DNA from 3 places in the Brevundimonas sp. 374 genome. Region 2 is predicted to be linked to each of the others. Evidence: predicted binding sites of a transcription regulator. Region 2 holds the regulator's gene; each other region holds the start of a gene.

Region 1 (5,028 bases), 390 kb from region 2:
CAGCGCCGCCAAAAAATCCACGTCGTGGCTGACCACGATCAAGGCGCCGTCATAGGCGTTCAGCGCCTCTTCGACCGCCGCGATCGCGTCCAAGTCGAGATGGTTCGTCGGCTCATCCAGCACCAGCAACTGCGGCGGGATCGCGCCTGTCATGACGCAGGCCAGACCCGCCCTCAGCCGCTCCCCGCCTGACAGCGCGCCGACCCGGCGCTGTGCCGCCGTATTGCGAAACAGGAACCGCGCCAACGCTGCCTGGGCGTCATTGACCGACCCTTGCGGGTTCAACCGCCGCCACGCCTCCACCAGCGTTTCGTCCGGGCTCAGGATCTTGACCTCCTGATCCAGCAGCACCGCACGCACAGGCCGATCGACGGCGCCCGTCGTCGGTTGCAGATCGCCGGTGATCAGCCGCAGCAGGGTCGTCTTGCCCGCGCCGTTCGGTCCCGTGATCGCGAGCCGTTTCGGCCCCACAAGCTTCAGATCGACCGGCCCGACGATCGTCCGCCCCTCAGGTGTCGCCCAGCCCGCCTGGTCCAATGTGAGCACCGCCCGTCCCGCTGGCAGGCCGGTCGTCGGCATCGGGATCGCCAGCGTCCGCGTCCGCTCCACGCGCGCCTGGGCTGAGGCCAAGGCATCCTTCGCGGCTTCGGCCTGTCGTTCGGCCAACAACCGGCCGCGCCCGCCCGTGTTTTCAGCGCGCTCGGCCCGTGCGCCCAGCAGGATTTTCGGCATGTCCCCCTTGGCGGCCTTGCGGCGGCCGGCGGCGTCGCGGCGTGACTGGGCCTCCGCGCGCTGCTGAGCCTCGCCGCCGACACGGGCGAGGTCTCGCTGGGCTTCGGCCAGATCCCGCGTCGCCGCCTCGCGCTCCACCGCCTTTTGCTCGACATAGGCGTCATAGCCGCCGCCGTAGCTGGCGACGCCCAGGTTCGACACCTCAAGGATTCGGTCCATCCGGCGCAACAGGTCGCGATCATGGCTGACCACCACGAACCCGCCGTCCCAACGCGCGATGACATCGGCGACCAGCGCCCGCGCCTGTGCATCCAGATGATTGGTCGGCTCGTCCAGCAGGATCAGATCGGGCTGGGCCAGCCTCAAACCCGCCAGCCGCAACCGCGTCTGCTCGCCCCCGCTGAGACTGCACGTCAGGCGTTCGAGGTCCAGGTCAGGCAGCCCGATCTCTCGCAAGGCCTCGTCAAGACGCGTCTCCAGCGTCCAGTCCGCCTCGGCCAAATCCTCGGCCGTTCCCTGCCCCGCCAAAACCCGCGCCACAACAGCCAGCGCCGCTCCAACGCCCAGGGTTTGAGCGACGGTCTCACCGGGGTTTGGCTCATACCGCTGATCCAACACGCCAATCGTGCCGGTTCGCGCGACAGCCCCCTCAGCCGGCGCAGCTTCGCCCGAAATCAGGCGCAACAGCGTGCTCTTGCCCGCGCCATTGCGACCGACGACGCCGGTGCGCTCAGGCCCGAACGTCAGGCTCAGATTGTCGAAAAGGGTGGCGCCGTCCGGCGTCCTAGCGGCGACCTTGTCGAGTGTCGCGAGTGCGGACGGGGACGCGTTTCGGCTTGGGCTGATTGGCATTGAGGATCACGAGCAGCATGGCGGACAGGGCGGAACCGGTGGCCAATGCGATGATCATGATCGTCAAACCTTCTGCAAAACGCGTCAGAACAGGGAGGATGGGTCGTAATCCCGCAATGCGCAAGTCTGGCGTCGAACACGGCCGCGTGAGAAGCTTGGCGTTGAGGAGACAATCATGAAGACCGTCATCACCCTCGCCATCGTCTCCACACTGGCTTGCGCCGCATGCGCGACTGCGCCGGACCAGCCGCCGTCAGCCCCGGATTAAAGCGCCGTTCCGACCCAGGCGTCGACGCCCAACGCGCGGCTCTATGCCGCCTGCCTGGAGCAGGCCGCCGCAGCCGACGCCTATCGCCGCGCGGACAACGGGAACGGCGCAGAATATATCCTGTTTACCTGCACGGGTGCGCCGGCCGCCGCCTTCGCCAAGGCCTTGATCCCTTGGAGCGAGAAGATCGGATCGACATTCCAGCGTGACGGCCGCACGTTCCGCTCGACCGCAAAGGTCGAGGCCGACCTGTTCGGAGTCGATTCCTGCTCGACCGATGCGACGGGCGGAGACGCCATCTGCATCCTGTCATTCATCGCCGGCGACTTCCTCGACCAATAGGATGGCGACGGCTAGACCAGCCGTCATGCAAACCCGTTTCCGCATCGAAGACCCCGCCGGCGCCGCCGCGCGGCGCGAGGCCGCCGTCCAGCGCCTGCGGGACGAAACGGGCATAGACGAAGCCATGATCGACGCCTTGGTCGAAGACTTCTACGCCCGCGTCCGCGACGATGCGCTGATCGGCCCGATTTTCGCGGACCGGATCACCGACTGGGCGCCGCACTTAGCGCAGATGAAGCTGTTCTGGTCGTCCGTCGCCCTGTCCACGGGCGTCTATCAGGGCCGGCCGATGCCGAAACACCTACCCCTTCCCATCGATGCGCGGCATTTCGATCGCTGGCTGGAGTTGTTCGCCGAAACTGCGCGTGCCCTGTGCCCGCCCATCGCCGCCGACCACTTCATTGAACGCGCCCGCCGCATCGCCGAAAGCCTTGAACTGGGTGTCGCCAACGCCAGTGGCGTGCTTCTGGCCAAGGGCGGGCTTTTTATGCGGCCCACGCAGGCGTGGATGCCGGAATAAAATTTAGGCGGCAGGCGCTTTAGCTGGGGCTCCAGTCATCGTCACGTTCACATTGAATCCCGCGACTTTCCATGCGTCACCCTCTTTGACGAAGTTTGTCTGAACGTGAGCCACTCGGTCGGGATAGGTATAATCTTGACCCACGACATAAAAGCGGCCGCTCGTGCTTGTCATGCTTTGGTAGCCGGTCACCGTCGGTTCGGGAGCCGTGTCGTGACCGATCATGTTGCGGAGCATGGGGATTTGCGCCCTCACGTCTGCAGTTTTATTTGCGGACGACAAGCGCGCCAAAATGGCGGCTTCTCGGCCCACTACAAGGTCTGCAAAGGTCGCCTTGGCTTCAGCATTCAAGGCAGGATCGGATTTAGGAAGCGTCGCATTGAAGTTGCAACTGGCTAAGGCTGCCGCCGCCAAAAGGCCCGCAAACTGTTTCAAATCCAACCCCCCACTTCGGTGACGCCAGTCTAGCTTCGATCAGCGGGCGCACAACCCAAAGACACAGACAAAAATGTTCCCATAACGTTCTTGCTGATCGCCTATTTTCGTCCCCATATAGCGATAACGCGCCGGACCCGCCGGCCCTCCTCCGCGTTCTCCGGACAGCATGACCGAAAAGCATAACTTCATCCGCGTTCGCGGCGCCCGCGAGCATAACCTCAAGGGCGTGGATCTCGACATTCCGCGTGAACAGCTGGTGGTGATGACCGGCCTGTCGGGGTCTGGCAAATCCTCGCTCGCTTTCGACACCATCTATGCCGAAGGCCAGCGGCGCTATGTCGAGAGCCTGTCGGCCTATGCCCGCCAATTCCTGGAGTTGATGGGCAAGCCGGACGTGGATTTGATCGAAGGCCTGTCCCCGGCCATCTCCATCGAACAGAAGACAACGTCCAAGAACCCGCGCTCGACCGTCGGCACGGTGACGGAAATCCACGACTATATGCGCCTGCTGTGGGCGCGCGTCGGGGTGCCCTACTCGCCGGCGACCGGCCTGCCGATCGAGAGCCAGACCGTCAGCCAGATGGTCGACAAGCTGGTCGCCCTGCCCGATGGCGAGCGAATCCTGCTGCTCGCCCCCGTCGTTCGCGGCCGCAAGGGCGAGTACAGGAAGGAAATCGCCGAGTGGCAGCGTCAGGGCTTCCAGCGGCTGAAGATCGACGGCCAGTTTTATCCGATCGACGAAGCGCCCACCCTGGACAAGAAGTTCAAGCACGACATCGACATCGTCGTGGACCGGATCGTCACCAAGCCGGATCAGGAAGCCCGCTACGCCGACAGCCTGCAGACGGCGCTGGGTCTGGCCGACGGCATCGCCAATGCCGAATGGGCCTCGACGGCGGAAGGTGAGACCGCGCCGCGCTCCATCCTGTTCTCCGAACGGTTCGCCTGCCCGGTGTCGGGCTTCACGATCAGTGAGATCGAGCCGCGGCTGTTCTCGTTCAACAACCCCTTCGGCGCCTGCCCGGTCTGCGACGGCCTGGGGGTCAAGCTGGCGTTCGACGCCGATCTGGTGATCCCCGACCGCGACAAGACCCTGCACAAGGGCGCTGTTGCGCCATGGGCGCGTGGGCCGTCGCCGCTCTACACCCAGACGCTGCAGTCGCTCAGCCTCCACTACGGCTTCTCGATGGACAAGCCGTGGCGCGACCTGCCAGCCCAGGCGCACAAGGCCATCCTGCACGGCACCGGATCGGAAAAGATCAAGTTCGTCTATGACGACAACGCCCGCAAATACGAGGTCTCCAAGCCGTTCGAGGGCGTGCTGCCGAACCTGGAGCGCCGCTGGCGCGAGACCGACAGCGCCTGGGTGCGCGAGGAACTGGCCCGCTATCAATCCGAGACGCCCTGCGACGCCTGCCACGGCAAGCGGCTGAAGCCCGAGGCCCTGGCGGTCAAGGTCGGCGGCGAGGACATCGCCGACATCTCCACCCTGTCGATCTCCAAGGCCTATCTGTGGTTCTCGACGCTGGAAGAGAATCTGACCGAAAAGCAGATGGAGATCGCCCGGCGCATCCTGAAGGAAATCTGCGACCGGCTGCGGTTCCTGAATAACGTCGGCCTGGACTATCTGAACCTGTCGCGGTCCTCAGGCACCCTGTCGGGCGGCGAGAGCCAGCGCATCCGCCTGGCGTCGCAGATCGGCTCGGGCCTTACCGGCGTCCTCTATGTGCTGGACGAGCCGTCCATCGGCCTGCACCAGCGCGACAACACGCGCTTGCTGGAAAGCCTGAAGGGCCTGCGCGATCTCGGCAACTCGGTCCTCGTGGTCGAGCATGACGAAGAAGCCATCCTGACCGCCGACTACGTCATCGACATG
Region 2 (5,028 bases):
CTATGAGGTGATCGACACCTGCGGCACCGGGGGCGACGGTCAGCACACCTACAATATCTCGACCGCCGCAGCCCTGGTTCTGGCCGGAGCCGGTCTTAAGGTCGCCAAGCACGGCAATCGGGCGATGTCTTCGAAATCAGGCTCTTCCGACGTACTGTCGATCCTGGGCGTGAACCTGATGGCGTCGCAGGCGCAGCAGAAGAAGGCGCTGGACGAGGCCGGTATCTGCTTCCTGTTCGCGCCGGCCTATCACGGGGCGATGCGTCATGTCGGGCCGGTGCGAGCCGAGATTGGTTTTCGCACTGTCTTCAACCTGTTGGGCCCGCTTTCAAACCCGGCGTCTGCAAGGCGACAGGTCATGGGCGTCTATGATCCGCGCCTGCTGGAGCCGCTGGCCGAGGTGCTGGGCCGGCTTGGCGCCACCCGGGCCTGGACCGTTCACGGCCAAGGCCTGGACGAACTGGCGACTTCCGGCGCCACGGACGTCGCCGAATGGAAGGACGGCGCGGTTCGTCGCTTCCAGGTCACGCCTGAGGACGCCGGCCTGTCGCGCGCCTCTATCGCAGACATCCGTGGCGGCGACGCCGAAGAGAACGCCGTCGCCCTGCGCGCGCTTCTGGCCGGCGCGGCCGGACCCTACCGCGACATCGTGCTGCTGAACGCCGCCGCCGCCCTCGTCGTGTCCGATCGCGCGGTCGATCTGGCCGACGGCGCCGCGCTCGCCGCTGCCGCCATCGACGACGGTCGAGCCGCCGAGGCGCTGGATCGCCTGGCCCGCATCACCTCCACGCCGCTGGAAAGCGAAGAGCCCGCATGACCGACGTTCTGGATCGTATCGCCACCTACAAGCGCGAGGACGTCGCCGCCCGCAAGGCAGCGACTCCGCAGGACGCGATCGAAGCCCTGGCCCGCGCCGCATCGGCTCCGCGCGGCTTTCGCGCCGCCTTGGAACGTATAGGCGAGGAAACCGGTCGTCCCGCCCTGATCGCCGAGATCAAGAAGGCCAGCCCGTCCAAGGGCCTGATCCGGCCCGATTTCGATCCGCCGGCCCTGGCCCGCGCCTATGAGGCCGGCGGTGCGGCCTGTCTGTCGGTCCTGACCGATGGCCCCAGCTTCCAGGGCGACGACGCCTATCTGGGCCAGGCCCGCGAGGCCGTCGCCCTGCCCTGCCTGCGCAAGGATTTCTTGGTCGATCCCTGGCAGGTCGCCGAAAGCCGCGCCCTGGGCGCCGACTGCATCCTGATCATCTTGGCCATGGTCGATGACCGGTTGGCCGCCGAGCTGCTGTCGGAAGCCGAACGGTTCGGCATGGATGCGCTGATAGAGACCCACGACGAGGAGGAAATGGCGCGCGCTTGTGCGCTCGGCGGCGATCTGGTTGGGGTCAACAATCGCTCGCTGCGCACGTTCGAGGTCGATCTGGAAACCACGGAGCGGCTGTCGATGCTCAGCCCCGTTCGGGCTCTGCTGGTCGCCGAAAGCGGCATCTTCACGCCCGACGACGTGGCGCGCGTTTCGGCCGCGCATGCCCAGGCGATCCTGGTTGGCGAGAGCCTGATGCGGCAGGCCGATGTCGAGGCGGCGACCCGTCAGTTGCTGGCCGCCTGATCGACACGCGGCGGCAAGCCCCGCCGTTAAGTTGACATTAGCAAGGAACACTTACAGAACATCGACAGATGTTCACGGCCCGTTCCGATTCGTCGGCGGGCGCATAAGGGCTTGGCGATGCTCACGCGCAAACAGCACGAACTGCTGATGTTCATCCACGAACGCATTCAGGAGACCGGCGTCTCCCCTTCGTTCGACGAGATGAAGGAGGCGCTCGATCTGGCCTCCAAGTCCGGCATTCACCGGCTGATCACGGCGCTGGAGGAACGCGGCTTCATCCGCCGCCTCGCTCACCGCGCCCGCGCGTTGGAAGTCACGAAACTGCCCGAACAGGCGACCGCCGGCGCGCCGCGCGGTCGCGCCGGGTTCAAGCCCGACGTCATCGAGGGCGGCGGCGGTGTCAGACCTGCGGCCCCGATGGCGGCCAACGACACCCGCGAGTTGCCGCTGATGGGCAAGATCGCCGCCGGCACGCCGATCGACGCGATCGAGCATGAAACCGCCCGCTATCCGGTTCCGGAATCGATGTTGGGTTCTGGCGAGCACTACCTGCTGGAGATCGAAGGCGACTCCATGATCGAAGCCGGTATCCTGAATGGCGACATGGTGGTGATCAAATCGACCGACAACGCCGCCTCCGGCGAGATCGTGGTGGCTCTGGTGGAGGGGGAGCAGGCGACGCTGAAGCGCCTTCGCAAGAAGGGGGCGTCGATCGCGCTGGAACCCGCGAACCGCAACTACGAAACCAAGATCTACGGCTCCGATCAAGTCGCCGTTCAGGGCAAGCTGGTCGGCCTCATGCGCCGGTATCACTGACCTTCGGGTCGGACTGACGCGTCCAGGGACGGTCGCCGCGCACGTCGGCCGTCCACACCGCGCGCCACCGGTTCGGCCCACCCGAACTGACGCGCCACAACTCGACCGCCCCGCCTTGCGCAAAGTCCACGCCGTCCAGGACAAGGCGATCCTGACAGGCGCTTGGAATTGAGGTGACGACAGCGCGGACGCTGACGACGGGCGCTGCGCGGCATAACGTCTCCATCTGATCTGAGCTCGGCGACTTCCGCCCCCACCAGATCGCCACGGGACCCGCCTCATTGGTGTCCGGTCGACAGGAGAAGCGGTCGCAGACCCAGCCCGTCTCCGAGCGATCCGTCATGGTCAGCCCTCGTCGCCGCGACCAGAGATCCACCGCAAACTCGCGCACGCCAGGCCGGACCACGACGGCCGCCTGATCACGCTGAAAGGCGGCGTTTGTCCCGCCGTCGCCAATCCAGAGGTCCGGCGTCGGTTCACGCGGCCAGATCAGGACGGCGGCTGCAAAGGGCAGTCCCAACCAGCGCAGGCGGCCCTGCCACAGACAGACGAACAGCACGCCCAGAAAGGCGATGGGCAGGACATAATTTGGCGCGCTGGCGACCGTTCTGACCGCGCCGGGCAATCCCGCCGTCCAGGCGCCGATCGCCAGCATCAGATCCACGCCCCATCCCGCGACCGCCAGGAACGGTCCCCCCAGCCCCAGAGGCTCAAGCGCTGCGCCCAAAGCCAGCGCGGGCATCAGGATGAAGTCCGCCACGGGCGACGTGCCGAGATTGGCCAGCAGTCCGTACATGGCGGTGCGGTTGAAATGCTGCATGGCGAAAGGTCCCGTCGCCAATCCTGCGACGACGCTGGCCGCCACAGCCGCCGTCAGCCACCCGCCCAGCCGTTGGACTGCCAGGATCGGCAAGGGCGCGGATATTTCGCGCGGGCGCTTCGGCCAAGCCTCGACCAAGGCGACCAAGGCCGCCGTCGCCGCGAACGACATCTGGAAGCCCGGCGTGACGATGGCTTCAGGCTGGATCGCCAGAACGATGAAGGCCGCCACAGCCAGGCCATGCATCGTCACCGCCTGTCGATCCAGCAGGATGGCGAGAAAGGCGATGGAGGCGGTGATCGCCGCCCGCTCGGCCGGCGGCGGCGCGCCAGACACGATCAGATAGACGCCGACCGCCGTCAGCCCGGCCACCGCCGCGACCTTCTTGCCCGGAATCCGCAGCGCCAGCCACGGCAAGGCCGCCACGCCCAGACGTACAGCGAAGAAGACGAACCCGCCGACGATGGCCATGTGCAGCCCTGACACCGACAGGATGTGCGCCAGGCCGGAATCGCGCATCACATCCATGTCCTCCTGACTGATCCAGGTTTCGTGACTGGTCGTCATGGCGGCGGCGATCCCGCCGGTCCGTTCGCCGAGCCGCGCGACGATCCTCTCGGCCAGTGCGAAGCGTGCGCCGTTGACCGCCATTTCAAGTCGAAGTCGCCACGGCGGAAGGGCTAGCTCAGCCCCACGCGTTTCGCCCAAGGCAAACGCCACGCCTCCCATGCCTTGGAAGAAGGCGTTCCGGCCGAAGTCGTAGGCGCCGGGGCTGGCCGGCGCAGGCGGCGGATTCAGAATGGCGAACAGGCGGATCGCTTCGCCGGGCCGTGGAGGGTGGCCCCGCACCGTCGCTCGCAAGCGCACCGGCGTCTGTTCGGGCGTCAGTCCCCGGATCCAGACCGGCGCGATCACGACCCGCGCGCCTCGCTGCCCCGGGCTGTCGACATCGACGACCCAGGCTTCGATCACGGTCGGTTCGCTGAGCACGGGCGCGATCGGCGCGGCGACGGCTTCGGTGCGCACCTTGGCCGCCGCCAGCCCACCTGAAACGCAGGCCACCATCAACAGCAGCCAAGTCAGACGCCGCGACCAGCCGCGCCTACGCGCCACGACCCACAGCCCAAAGGTCAAGGCGGCCCCCAGCACCAAGGGCCACAAGACCGGCTCGGCTCGCAGGGCAAAATAGCCCCCCCCACCCGCGCCGAATGCGACCGGCGCCCATAGCCGCCATCTCAGGGTCTGGGCGGCGACCTCGGCGTGCAGCCAGGCGCGCAATCGCGCAGCAGGGGTGGGTTTTGCCGCATCGGGGCGTATAAGGGCGTCGCTTACGGACGCCTCCCCCATGACCTCACCTTCCTCGACTGTCGTCACCCGCTTCGCCCCCTCGCCGACAGGCTATCTGCATATCGGCGGGGCGAGAACCGCTTTGTTCAACTGGCTGTACGCCAAGAGACACGCTGGGCGTTTCCTGATCCGCGTTGAGGATACCGACCGCGAACGCTCGACGGATGAGGCGGTGAAGGCCATTTTTGACGGCCTGAGCTGGCTGGAGCTGTTCGCCGACGACGAGCCGGTGTTTCAATTCAGCCGGGCCGACCGCCACCGCGAGGTGGTCGATCAACTGCTCGAAACCGGCCACGCCTACCGCGACTTCACCTCGGCCGAGGAAACCGGTCGTCTGCGCGATGAGGCCAAGGCGGAGAAGCGCACTTTCGAATCGCCCTGGCGCGACCGCGAGCCGACCGTGGACGACCTGGCCCTGCCGCACGTCGTGCGCTTCC
Region 3 (5,028 bases), on a different contig from region 2:
GACCCGCTACTTCATCAAGACCCTGATGACGCCGCAGGCCCAGGCCATGATCCGTTCGCTGTTCCTGTCCAAGCAGGAGCTGGACAAGGGCGCCGTTCGCCCGGCCGGCGTGCCCAAGTCCGATCCGAAGAAGGTCACGGTCATCGGCGCCGGCATGATGGGCGCGGGCATCGCCTATGTGCAGGCGCTGGCCGGCATCGAAACCATCCTGATCGACCAGACGCAGGACGCCGCCGACAAGGGCAAGGCCCACGTCGAGGAACTGCTGAAGAAGCGCCTGTCGCGCGGTCAGCTGACGCAGGAGAAGTATGACGCTCTGCTGGGTTCGGTCACGGCGACGACGGACTATGAGCTGATCAAGGGTTCTGACTTGGTTGTCGAAGCCGTGTTCGAGAACCGGGAGATCAAGGCCGATGTGACCAAGCGCGCCGAGGCGCAACTGGCCGAGGGCGCCGTCTTCGGCTCCAACACCTCGACCCTGCCGATCACCGGCCTGGCCGAGGCCTCGGTGCGGCCCGAGGACTTCATCGGCATCCACTTCTTCTCGCCCGTCGACAAGATGATGCTGGTCGAGATCATCCTGGGTGAAAAGACGGGGCAAGCCGCCATCGCCAAGGCGCTGGACTATGTGCTGAAGATCAAGAAGACGCCGATCGTCGTCAACGACAGCCGCGGTTTCTACACCTCGCGCTGCTTCTCCACCTTCCTGATGGAAGGCATGGCGATGCTGGAAGAGGGCTATGGTCCCGCCTTGATCGACAATGTCGGTCGCATGACCGGCATGCCGCGCGGCCCGCTGGAAATGCACGACGACGTCGCCCTAGACCTGTCCTACAAGATCGCCAAACAGACGGCGCTGGACCTGGGCGACAAATACGTCCCATCGGAAGGCGCCGACATCGTCGCCAAGATGGTCGAGGGCGGGCGTTTCGGTCGCAAGAACGGCAAGGGCTTCTACGATTACGATCAGAAGCCCAAGACGATCTGGAAGGGTCTGGGCGAACTGGCCCCCACCACCAAGGGCATCGACCAGCCGGAAGAGCCGACCGCCTTCGCTCAGATCGACGAACTGAAGACGCGCCTGCTGTATCGCCAGGCCGTCGAAGTGGCCCGTTGCTGGGAAGAGGGCGTCATCGACGACCCGCGCGAAGCCGATCTGGGCGCCATCCTGGGCTGGGGCTTCGCGCCCTGGACCGGTGGCCCGATCAGCATGATCGACGGCATCGGTCTGGCCAAGTTCGTCGAAACCGCAGACCGCCTGGCCGCGACCTACGGCGACCGCTTCAAGGTCCCGCAGCTGCTGCGCGACATGGCGGCGAAGAACGAAACCTTCTACGGCAAGTTCACCCCGGAGAAGGCCGCCGCCTGATCGGTCGCGGACATCCACAGACGGAACGGGCGGCCTTCGGGTCGCCCGTTTTCGTTTGGCGTTTGACTTTCGTCATCCTCCGGCGCGCGAAGCGCGACCGGGGGGGACCCAGCGGCGCCGGCGGCGATCGTTCCATCGCAGGATCTTGGGGCGTCGAGTCCGCGACAGCTTCGCGCTCACGCGCGCCGCTGGGTCCTGGTTCTGCGCTACGGTTCGCCCGGAATGACGAAAAAAGGATCAGCACCGCTCACAAAAGAAAAAGACCCGCTCGACACGAGGTCGAGCGGGTCGCTCCGCCGCCCTTCGCGGGGTCGGTGGCGGGTCGCTAGGGGCGACGGAGTAGCGGTGAAAAGACCGGACCGAGCCCGGGACGAACTCTGAAAGTCCGCCCAGCCACGGAGGCTGGCGTCAGCCTTCCAGGTCCTGGCCTTCGTCCGGCTCGGGCGTGCCCAGCAGTTCGTCGGCGATCTTGTTGGTCGAGGCGCGCACGGCCTTTTCGATCGAGGCCGCGATGTCGGGGTTCTGCTTCAGGAACTCGCGCACATTCTCGCGGCCCTGACCGATCCGGGTGGAGTCATAGCTGAACCAGCTGCCCGACTTTTCGATGATGCCGGCCTTAACGCCCAGGTCGATGACTTCGCCCAGCTTGGAGATGCCCTCGCCGTACATAATGTCGAAGATGACCTCGCGGAACGGCGGGGCGACCTTGTTCTTGACCACCTTGACCCGGGTGGTGTTGCCGACCACCTCGTCACGGTTCTTGATCGCGCCGGTGCGGCGGATATCCAGACGCACCGAGGCGTAGAACTTCAGCGCATTGCCGCCCGTCGTCGTCTCGGGCGAGCCGTACATGACGCCGATCTTGTGACGGATCTGGTTGATGAACAGCACGATGCATTTCGATTTGGAGATCGAGGCCGTCAACTTGCGCAGCGCCTGGCTCATCAAGCGCGCCTGAAGGCCCGGCAGGCTGTCGCCCATCTCGCCCTCGATCTCGGCGCGCGGCGTCAGGGCCGCGACGGAGTCGACGACCACAATATCGACGGCGCCCGACCGAACCAGCGTATCCACGATCTCCAGCGCCTGCTCGCCAGTGTCCGGCTGCGACACCAGAAGATCATCCAGATTGACGCCCAGCTTCTGGGCATAGACCGGGTCCAGCGCATGTTCGGCGTCGACGAAGGCGGCGACCCCGCCCTTCTTCTGCACTTCCGCGACGGTGTGCAGAGCCAAGGTCGTCTTGCCCGAGGATTCCGGGCCGAACACCTCGATAACCCGCCCGACCGGCAGGCCGCCGATGCCCAGCGCCATGTCCAGGCCCAGCGAGCCGGTCGAGACGCTGTCGATCTCGGCGACCACGCCCGCTTTGCCCAGTTTCATCACCGAACCCTTGCCGAAGGCGCGATCGATCTGCGCGATCGCCGCCTCCAGGGCGCGTTGCTTGTCGCCGTCGTCCTTGCCCACCAATTTGAGTGCCGCCTGTGAAGCCATTGCCTTCGTCTCCCTTGCCATGATTCCCGTCATTCAGCTTGGGAGAGACCCGCCTGGACCCGCCCCCGTTTCGTGAGGCAGACTATGTGCATGGTTTGTTCTGGTTCACAAGATGTTCTCATTGATCAAAACGAGAACAGCCAAATCCTACGACCGTTTTTGACGCCGTCTAAAGCGGAAGGCGCAGGCTGAAGCTGGCGCCCTCGGGGTCGTAAGTCATGACCGCCGAGCCGTGCAGCGAGCGGTCGATCGTCGAGTCGATCAGCACCGAACCGAAGCCCTTGCGCTGAGGCGGCGACACCGCCGGCCCGCCACTTTCCACCCAATCCAGCAGCAGATGGCCTTCCGCCACGGACCAGTCGATCCGCACACAGCCCGAGGCGTTCGACAGTGCGCCGTATTTGGCGGCGTTCACCGCCAGCTCGTGAAAGACCATCCCCATCCCCAACGTCTGTTGCGCGTTCAGATCGACGGCCGGACCGGTCAGGCGGACCTGTTCCTCGGCATAGGGGGCCAGTTCCTGAGCCAGCATGGCGCGCAGATCGACATGCTCCCAGTTCGCAGCCGTCAGCAGGTTCTGAGTGTTGGACAGGGCCACGAGCCGCGCTTCGAAAAGGGCGGTGAAGGTGGCGACATCCGGCGTGCGCCGCGCGGTCTGGTGGGCGATGGACTGCACCGTGGCCAGTGTGTTTTTCACCCGGTGATTCAGTTCGTTGATCAGCAATCGCTGCAAGCGTTCGCTGTCGGCCAAGGCGGCGAAGGCCTCGCGGCGATCGGTGATGTCGGTGATGACGCCCGACATCTTAATCGGCCGGCCCGAACGACTGCGGATCAGGCGCCCGCGCAGATGGATCCAGCGACCCGAGGCCGGCAGACGCCATTCCTGATCATATTCGCCCTCTCCCGCCAAGGCGCGCTGCAGCGCCTGGCGATGCAACGGCAAATCCTCGGGCGACAGACGATCGCCGACCTCGGTTGCGCCAAGGCGGCAGGACGGATCAATGGACAGGATTTCGCGCGCGCGGTGCGACATCATCGTCGTCTTCATCGGCAGGGTCGCTTCCCAGAAGCCGACGCCGCCGGCGTCCACGGCCGCCAGAACATTGGCGCGTTGATCCACGATCGAGGCGCCCAGCGCGAGGAACAGCAGTGTCACCGCCCCGGTCGTCACCGCGACCGCCAGGACCACCGGCGACGCCCCGCCCTCCACCGGCCCTGCGTCAGCGATCGGGGTCAGGATCAGGGCCGCCATGCCGACATGGTGCATGGAGACGATGGCCAGACCCAGGATGACGGCGGCGACCGCGCGCCAGGCCAGGCTCCGCTCCTGGCCGGCCGCAATCAGGGCGGCGTAGGCGGCGGCGACCGCGACGACCACCGACAGGGCGACCAGCACGGGCTGATAGCTCAGGACGGCGTTCATCCGCATCGCCGCCATCCCGACATAGTGCATGGCGGCGACGGACCCGCCCATCAGCAGGGCCGCCGGCGCCAGTCGCAAGGGTCTGGCCTGGGCCGTCCCTGCCGTCAGGAAGGCCGCGGACGTGCCGGCCGTCGCCAGCAGAAAGGAGACCAGCGTCAGGCCGGGATCATAGAAGACGGGGCCTTCGGCCTCGAACCCCAGCATGGCAATGAAATGCATCGACCAGATGCTGACGCCCAGCGCCAGGGCGGCCACGCCCAGCCAACGCAACCGCGTCGCGCCGATCTGGTCGCGGGTGCGGTTGAACAGATCCAGAGCCGTCCACGCGCCCAGGATCGCGATCGCCAGCGACAGGACGGTGAACGGATTGACGTGAAGATGGTGCAAACGCGCCGAGGCCCCGAAAAACAGCAGCGGTATGCTTAGCCCGGTTTCATCGCGCGGACGACTGCGAAACGCATCCGGATCAAGCGACCAACCTGGCCCCCACGGCGACCGCGACGGCCAGCGCCAGGCTGGCGGCGGCGAAGATCGGCAAGGCCTGGCCCGATCGCGGCGCCAGCGGGCGGACCAGCATCGCGATCATCAGGGCGATCAGCCCCACTGCGCCAGGCAAGTCCATGCCGACCCCCAGGAAGACCCCGTGCCCCTGAACCAGCAACCACCCGCCGACGAGTGCTGTGGCGACGACGGCGGGCGCGAAGGACGCCCACGACCCGAAGCGGGCGCCGATCACCGCCGTCGA

What was found. Region 2 encodes LexA, which represses DNA repair genes until DNA is damaged. Its sites were predicted from a motif close to ATGTTCNCNANNTGTTCT; they were not measured.
Region 1: uvrA (excinuclease ABC subunit UvrA) is a predicted target of LexA. The motif match lies at 3,223-3,240, and genes of this name have one in related genera.
Region 3: recA (recombinase RecA) is a predicted target of LexA. The motif match lies at 2,962-2,979, and genes of this name have one in related genera.

The regions. Positions count from the first base shown of each region.
Region 1 covers NZ_FNKT01000001.1:977,888-982,915, forward strand. The annotation lists gene BLR19_RS04840 (ABC-F family ATP-binding cassette domain-containing protein) at 1-1,584, opposite strand, end outside; gene BLR19_RS14775 (hypothetical protein) at 2,018-2,194, shown strand; gene BLR19_RS04845 (group III truncated hemoglobin) at 2,220-2,714, shown strand; gene BLR19_RS14590 (hypothetical protein) at 2,718-3,155, opposite strand; gene uvrA (excinuclease ABC subunit UvrA) at 3,319-5,028, shown strand, end outside.
Region 2 covers NZ_FNKT01000001.1:587,957-592,984, forward strand. The annotation lists gene trpD (anthranilate phosphoribosyltransferase) at 1-817, shown strand, start outside; gene trpC (indole-3-glycerol phosphate synthase TrpC) at 814-1,608, shown strand; gene lexA (transcriptional repressor LexA) at 1,726-2,424, shown strand; gene BLR19_RS02915 (ComEC/Rec2 family competence protein) at 2,405-4,522, opposite strand; gene gltX (glutamate--tRNA ligase) at 4,590-5,028, shown strand, end outside.
Region 3 covers NZ_FNKT01000005.1:9,758-14,785, forward strand. The annotation lists gene BLR19_RS12195 (3-hydroxyacyl-CoA dehydrogenase NAD-binding domain-containing protein) at 1-1,369, shown strand, start outside; gene recA (recombinase RecA) at 1,778-2,860, opposite strand; gene BLR19_RS12205 (MHYT domain-containing protein) at 3,030-4,670, opposite strand; gene BLR19_RS12210 (M20/M25/M40 family metallo-hydrolase) at 4,750-5,028, opposite strand, start outside.